Regions from separate parts of the Solibacillus kalamii genome, predicted to be linked through region 2. Evidence: predicted binding sites of a transcription regulator. Region 2 holds the regulator's gene; each other region holds the start of a gene.
The links. Region 2 encodes LexA, which represses DNA repair genes until DNA is damaged. Its sites were predicted from a motif close to CGAACATATGTTCG; they were not measured.
Positions count from the first base shown of each region.

Region 1: the regulator LexA is predicted to act here: its motif matches at 1,441-1,454, upstream of addB (helicase-exonuclease AddAB subunit AddB).
Region 3: the regulator LexA is predicted to act here: its motif matches at 1,227-1,240, upstream of CBM15_RS10245 (carbohydrate kinase).

Region 1 covers NZ_NHNT01000001.1:488,707-490,988, forward strand. Annotated here, with positions in the region: gene addB (helicase-exonuclease AddAB subunit AddB) at 1-1,398, opposite strand, end outside; gene CBM15_RS02380 (TVP38/TMEM64 family protein) at 1,525-2,148, opposite strand.
Region 2 covers NZ_NHNT01000002.1:311,098-313,379, reverse strand. Annotated here, with positions in the region: gene CBM15_RS05185 (YneB family resolvase-like protein) at 1-10, opposite strand, end outside; gene yneA (cell division suppressor protein YneA) at 1-344, opposite strand, end outside; gene lexA (transcriptional repressor LexA) at 505-1,128, shown strand; gene CBM15_RS05170 (gamma-glutamyl-gamma-aminobutyrate hydrolase family protein) at 1,211-1,906, opposite strand; gene CBM15_RS05165 (5' nucleotidase, NT5C type) at 2,022-2,282, opposite strand, start outside.
Region 3 covers NZ_NHNT01000006.1:37,583-39,864, forward strand. Annotated here, with positions in the region: gene CBM15_RS10240 (pseudouridine-5'-phosphate glycosidase) at 1-122, opposite strand, end outside; gene CBM15_RS10245 (carbohydrate kinase) at 122-1,210, opposite strand; gene motB (flagellar motor protein MotB) at 1,383-2,138, opposite strand; gene motA (flagellar motor stator protein MotA) at 2,122-2,282, opposite strand, start outside.

The DNA.
Region 1 (2,282 bases), on a different contig from region 2:
TGTCTGAACCGCATTTACTTTTTCCAGTGATTTAAAGCGACGGTAATGCCATACTTCCTCTTTCATCCAACGGTCATGAACAATCCCTTTTGCAATGACGAAGTTTTCCAATATATCCGCTCTGTCTCTCATCGCGACTAAGTTGGCTCCATAAGGGAAGAACAGATCTGTTTTTATACTTCTGAAAATCGGTTCGTATTTCCAGTTTGTTGTAATAATTTCCAGTACAGATCGACTAAATTCGATAAGAGGATGATAAAGCATCGCCCGCTTCTCATTTGAGAAAAACGGAATTTCATACTGTGTAAAGGTCGTTCCGATAATCGCATCATATACATCTGCCTGTCGGTACATAATCCCGATATCTTTATAACGCAGTCCCTTTTCCAGAACAAGCTGTTTAATTTCCTGGGCAATACCTTGCACTTCTGCGCGCGGATTTACGCCTTCCAATATTTTCGTGTGTCCCGTTGATTCGACTGGTCTATCGGTAATTTTGTCGAAGCAATGTTCAATCTGCAGCAAGTCCCGATTAGTCGCACGGTAATTTACTTCTAAATGAACACGCGGCTCCTCTTCAATATCAATTCCTCGTTCGAATCGTAACTTTTGCAGCTCATTCTTTATTTTGTCATACGTCATCGCAGCTCTGTAAAATACCGAGCCTTCCAGTAGATCCATTTGCGGGTCTTCCATTGGGAGGACAATTGTGACACTCTTCGCATAAATAAGCAGCTCTTTTAAAATGGCGAATTCCTGTCCATTAAACGAAACAAACCCGTCCAGATAAATATCGGTATTGCGCAAGCTTTCCATTTTCGGAATACGTTCAATTAGCAGCGGGAAATAGCCATCGCCATCAATGTAATCTGTCCCGATCCGTTCATGCAGCTGCTTTAAAATAATATTCAGGTCATGTAATTTATGAAGCAGTACTTCACTTGCACCGTTTAATCTTAATGACTCGATCAATGGCTCGATAGTTTCCACATCAATATGATATTGGCTGAATTCCTTTAAAACCTGCTCGACTTCTTTCGTAAAACCGGATTTACCTGCCGCGCGTTTAAATAATAGGAACTCCTCCTGATGTTCTTCCAAAATACGTCGTAACAGCATGCGGTACCCTGTGCCGTCAATACGTTCGTGGGCGATACCTCCTTCATTTTGCAGCACAAACCAGGCCAGCCGTTTGAATGTCATAACCTGTGCACGCATCATTCCTTCAATGTCATAGTTCGTCGTCAGCTCATATTCCGTTGTAAACGACATTTGGTCAGGAACTAATATAAAAATTGGATGTCCAAATATATTTGTTTTTAAATCATTGACTATTTCACGGTGTATCAAAGTCGTTTTCCCCGTGCCTGCCCGTCCTGTTATAACTCGTAACGTCACAATTCCCACCTCATTTCTATTTCTTTCTTCTATTATAATATAAGAATGCATGTTCGTGCATTAATTGCCATCATACAAAAAAGCCCTGTCTTTTCACAATTTGTTAAAAGACAAGACTGAAGCTTTTTATTTATGTTTTCGTAATTTTCCAATCTCACGCAAATCTCTTTCCACACGCTTATTTAAAATGTGTTCGATCAATTTTCCGATTCCCCAAATAATTAAAATTATCACAGCTGAAATAATAAGTTTTACAGGAGAGGTTAAAATATCACGTAGATCACTGCCTAAATAGCTAATCAAGAAGATCAAGATCGGTTTTGAAATAAGGAGTGTCAAAAAATAATATTTCTTTTTTATATTGGATAAACCGGCGACCGTATTGACAACGACAACAGGTGTAAATGGCAGGCACAGCAGCACAAACAATGGTGTAAATCCTCTAATATCCACCCAGTTAATCAGTTTTTTCACTTGTTTCTGCTCTTTAATCCGACGGAAAAGACGATACTTCCCAAACATGCGAATCATGAGAAAGAACATGTAGGAGCCTGCGACTGTTCCAAGCCATGACAGTAAAAAACCCCAAAATAACCCGTAAGCTGCAGCATTGGCAATGATGATTACAAACAGCGGCAATACAGGGATAAATGATTCCAGGAACGTTAATAAAATCCCGAAGAACGGACCTAACAGTTTATATTTTTCTACAATTGTTTCAATATTATCGATTGTCATCCATTCTAACATAACTGCTCACCCCTACCAAAAACGATAAAAATTCCTGAAGCTACACAATGTAGTCTAGTACAATTTAATCTTAACATAATTTCTTTATACCCGTTTTCACCAAAAAAAAGAACCTCGTCTTAGCGAGATTCTTT
Region 2 (2,282 bases):
TTTTTATCATTGTTCCCTCTCACTACTTTAATCGATTGCATATCAGTGGAATCATTCAGCTGAGCAATGTATTGTGAATCTTTTTCTACAGGTACAACCAGTACTTGTCCTAAAACAACTTTTTCATCCAGCAATCCGTTTTCCTTTTTCACTTCATCGATCCAATCATGCTTAGCCATTTTACCACGGTATTGTTCTGCCAACGACCATAAAGTATCGCCATGCTCTATGCTTACGTGTTCGTATAATTCTATTTTATCGTCCTGCATCATGAATAAAGCAATCATAAGTACAGAGAATAGTAGAAACATTGATGTAAAGCCATTTAGTTTAGTTTTTTTCATTTGTAAAACCCTCTTTCGAATATATGTTCGGAATATTTGTTCTCATAATAATACGAACATATGTTTTTGTCAACCGTTTTTTCGAACTTATGTTTGCATTCATGTTCGCATACTGCTATACTTACTTTAAGAAAAATAGCATGATAAAGAGGTGAGTTAGTTGACACAAAAAATTTCAAAGCGGCAGCAGGCTATTCTAACTTTTATAAAAGAGGAAGTTCGTTCTAAAGGCTATCCGCCATCAGTACGCGAAATTGGAGAAGCGGTAGGTTTGGCTTCCAGTTCAACTGTCCACGGGCATTTAGCTCGTTTAGAAAGTAAAGGGCTTATCCGCCGTGACCCTACTAAGCCGCGTGCCATTGAAATATTGGACCAGGAAGAGATGAACATCGCCAAACAAGGTGTCATCCATGTTCCGTTAATCGGTAAAGTTACAGCTGGTCTGCCTATTTCCGCAATCGAGGATATTCAGGAATATTTCCCGTTGCCGGATGCTTACGGCTCACCGGAAGAAGAACTATTTATGCTTGAAATTATGGGTGAATCCATGATTGAAGCCGGTATTTTAAACGGGGATTATGTAATCGTCAAAAAAACGTCTACCGCGAACAATGGAGAGATTGTTGTAGCAATGACGGAAGATGATGAAGCGACAGTCAAGCGCTTTTACAAAGAAAAAACTCATTTCCGCCTACAGCCTGAGAACAGTTCAATGGAGCCGATCATTGTCAATCAAGTTTCTATTTTAGGTAAAGTAGTCGGCCTCTATCGAAATATTCATTAATCAGAAGCTTGCCATTCTAATAGAATCGGCAAGCTTTTTAATGAAATAAAAAAACTCAGCCGTAAACGACTGAGCCTTTTTATTACTTATGGCATGCTTCTATAAAACTTTTAAATAAGCGCTGTGCATAAACATCCCCGTTTGGCGCCAATTCTTCCGGGTGCCATTGTACCGCCACACAATACGGATGGGATTCGTGTTCAATTCCTTCAATAATGCCGTCTTTCGCAACTGCCGAAACAAGAAGTCCTTCCCCTAACTTCCCTACAGATTGATGGTGAAATGTGTTAACACGGAATGATTCTTCTGTAAAAATCTCTTTAAATTTCGGTGTCTTCACTTCAACGGTATGTGCCAATTCTCCACGCTTTGAAGGTTGTTTATGTAAGATTGTATTATCCACCTGTGATGGTATATCCTGAATTATCGTACCCCCGAATGCAACATTCATAATTTGTTGTCCACGGCAAATACCTAGAACAGGCATTTGTCTTTTAAAGGCTGCATTCATTAATAAAAGATCGCTGTCATCACGCTTTCTAACAACACTACCGATATGACGGTGCGGTTCCTCATTAAACAATAATGGATCGATATCCGCTCCACCAATTAATACGAGGCCATCAACTAAATTTAATACTGCTTCTACGTTTTCTTCCGTAGCATTCGGTATACAAATTGGTATACCCCCCGCAAGTTCTATCGACGTCAAATATGCGTTGTTTATATCCAATTTCTTGTCAAAATCATACATCGTTAATCCAATAATCGGTTTCATTCATTCTATCCCCTTACAATTTATAGATAATTCCAACTATTTAAATTATACTATTTCGTTAAGCCAAGTGACTACAAAAATATAAAAGGATTGCCTGATTGCAACCCTTTACCTTTTATACAATTTCCAGTTGTTTTATAAAATACTGTTTAATTTCTTTCCAGTTGTTCACACGTATGAAACCTTCTTCTGATCGATTGTACGGCATCGAATACAATATACCTGTTCCTTTAAATGACTTGAGTTGGCGTGGGCTATCGTCAATTAAATAATCAGTATGTATTACCGCTTTATTTCCGCAAAACACAATGTTCTGTGTTTTAATAAATGGTAAATACTCCATTAACCAATCGTACTTCGCTGTAAATGACCCCGG
Region 3 (2,282 bases), on a different contig from region 2:
GTTTGTACATTTTGAGGATATGGCATACCGTGTGAAATAATTGTTGATTCCAACGCTACGATTGGTAAGCCTTTCTCTTTAGCTTCTAATACCTCTTGTGAATATGATAAATATTGTTTCATTATAAATTCCTCCATTCGATTAAGTTGTCTTTTGTTAAATCTTCACGTACTGTTTTGTCCGATTGCAATGTTTTCGATGCATTTACCAACCCGAGCTGGATTGCTTCTTCAAGCTCTTCATCGTTTAATAAACCATGTAAAAATGCACTAACAAAAGCATCTCCGGCACCTGTAACATCTACTATATTTCTAGTTGCAATGGCTTTGTAGTGTACTATATTACCTTCGTTCCCCACCATTACTCCATGTTCGCCAAGAGTGAGCACAACATGCTCCGCTCCTTTTTGCAACAACATGTTAACAGCCTTTTCATATTGGCTATATGTTTCCAGCTTCACATTTAAATAGCTTTCCGCTTCATCTCGATTGCAAATAAAGTAACGGATACCGTGCAGATCCTGCGACATATTCTTCATCTTAGGTGAAGAAACAGGGATAACCGCCAATGCGATATTACGCTCTATTGCGAAATTCCTAATATATTCTACTGTTTCTAATGGGCTGTTTAAGTCAATGACAATACAGCTGGCATTTTGTAGTATCGCCTCGTGCTTTTTTAAAATACTCGGCAACAACTGATCATAAATCGCCATATTTGCCATCGATATTACCAGTTCACCCATATTATCAAGTACTGCTGTATAAGAACCTGTATTATAATCGTTTAATTTCTCTACTAAATCCACATTCATCATACTCTTACAATTTTGTTCAATAAATGCACTATCATGATCTTCACCCATTACAGTAATTAAAGAAACACGGTTGCCTAACCGCCCTAAGTTTTCAGCGATATTGCGGGCAACACCGCCTACCGATTCTGTAACAGAAGCAGGATTGGAAGTCCCTAATTGGACATTTTGCTCAATAGTGAATTTACGATCGATATTGGCACCACCAATTGCAATGATTTGATTTTTCTCTGGCAAAACATAGGCACGTCCTAAAATTTCCCCTCGTTTTATAAGCGAAGAGATTATATTAGCAAGCGCTGGCCTGGACATTCCCAGTTGTTCTGCCATTTCCTGTTGTGATAAGTAGGGATTCTTCTTTATTAATTGGAAAATCAATTTTTCCTTTTCATTCAACTTTATCACCTCTAATCAAACATTTGTTTATTATTATAAACTTTTGTTTGCGTAATGTCAAATTAATATTAAATTTTTCGTCTTGCGTAGTATGGAAGTACTTTTTTCTTTTATGAGCTGTGACATAACAAAAAAGCTGTTTGGAAAGTTTCCCTTCCAAACAGCTTTCTTGCTATTCTACTATTACATCGCCATTTTCTGCTATACGTGGCTGTACGAGCACTTCAACACGGCGGTTTTTGGCTCTGCCTTCTTGAGTATCATTCGTAGCTATCGGCTGGAATTCTCCGAAACCTTTTACACTGAAGTATTTGGAATCAAGTTGTTCATTTCCCGAAACAATTTCTTTCATGAAGTTTACTGCACGCATTACAGACAGATCCCAGTTGGAATCAAATTCCGGTGTCTTAATCGGTACATTATCTGTATGACCAGTAATGACAATATTACGCGGTGGATCAAACATTAATAATTGAGCAAGCTCGTCAGCAATTGTTGCATATTCCGCTTTCACATCTGCTCGTCCCATATCGAATAAAATACTGTCCCGGATTGTAATTAATAATCCCTCTTCTGTCATTTTCGTTTCAAACTGGTCTTCCAGCTCATTAATCGCAATAAACTCGTCCACACGGTTTTGCGTTTCATGTAGGCGTTGCTGATCTTCCATATATTTAGAGATACCTGTTGGTGTAGAGTTATCCGGTGTTTGTATGATAGATGAGTTGTCCATTACACCTGTGCCACCGGTAAAAATATTATTAAATACTGCAGACATTTGCTCCAATTTTTTCTCATCCACTGAGCTTGATGCAAAAAGTACAATAAATAATGCTAGTAATAACGTTAATATATCTGCATAAGGTACTAACCAGGACTCGTCAATATGTTCCTCATGCTTTTTATGTCTTTTACGCTTCTTTGCCAAGGCCACCCGCCCCGCTTTCGGTAATTTGCTTACGTTCTTCCATTGTTAAATATGAAGCCAGCTTTTGCTCGATTACACGAGGTGCTTCACCTTCAAGTACGGATAAAATCCCTTCAATCATCATTAGCTTTTGCTTAACTTCTA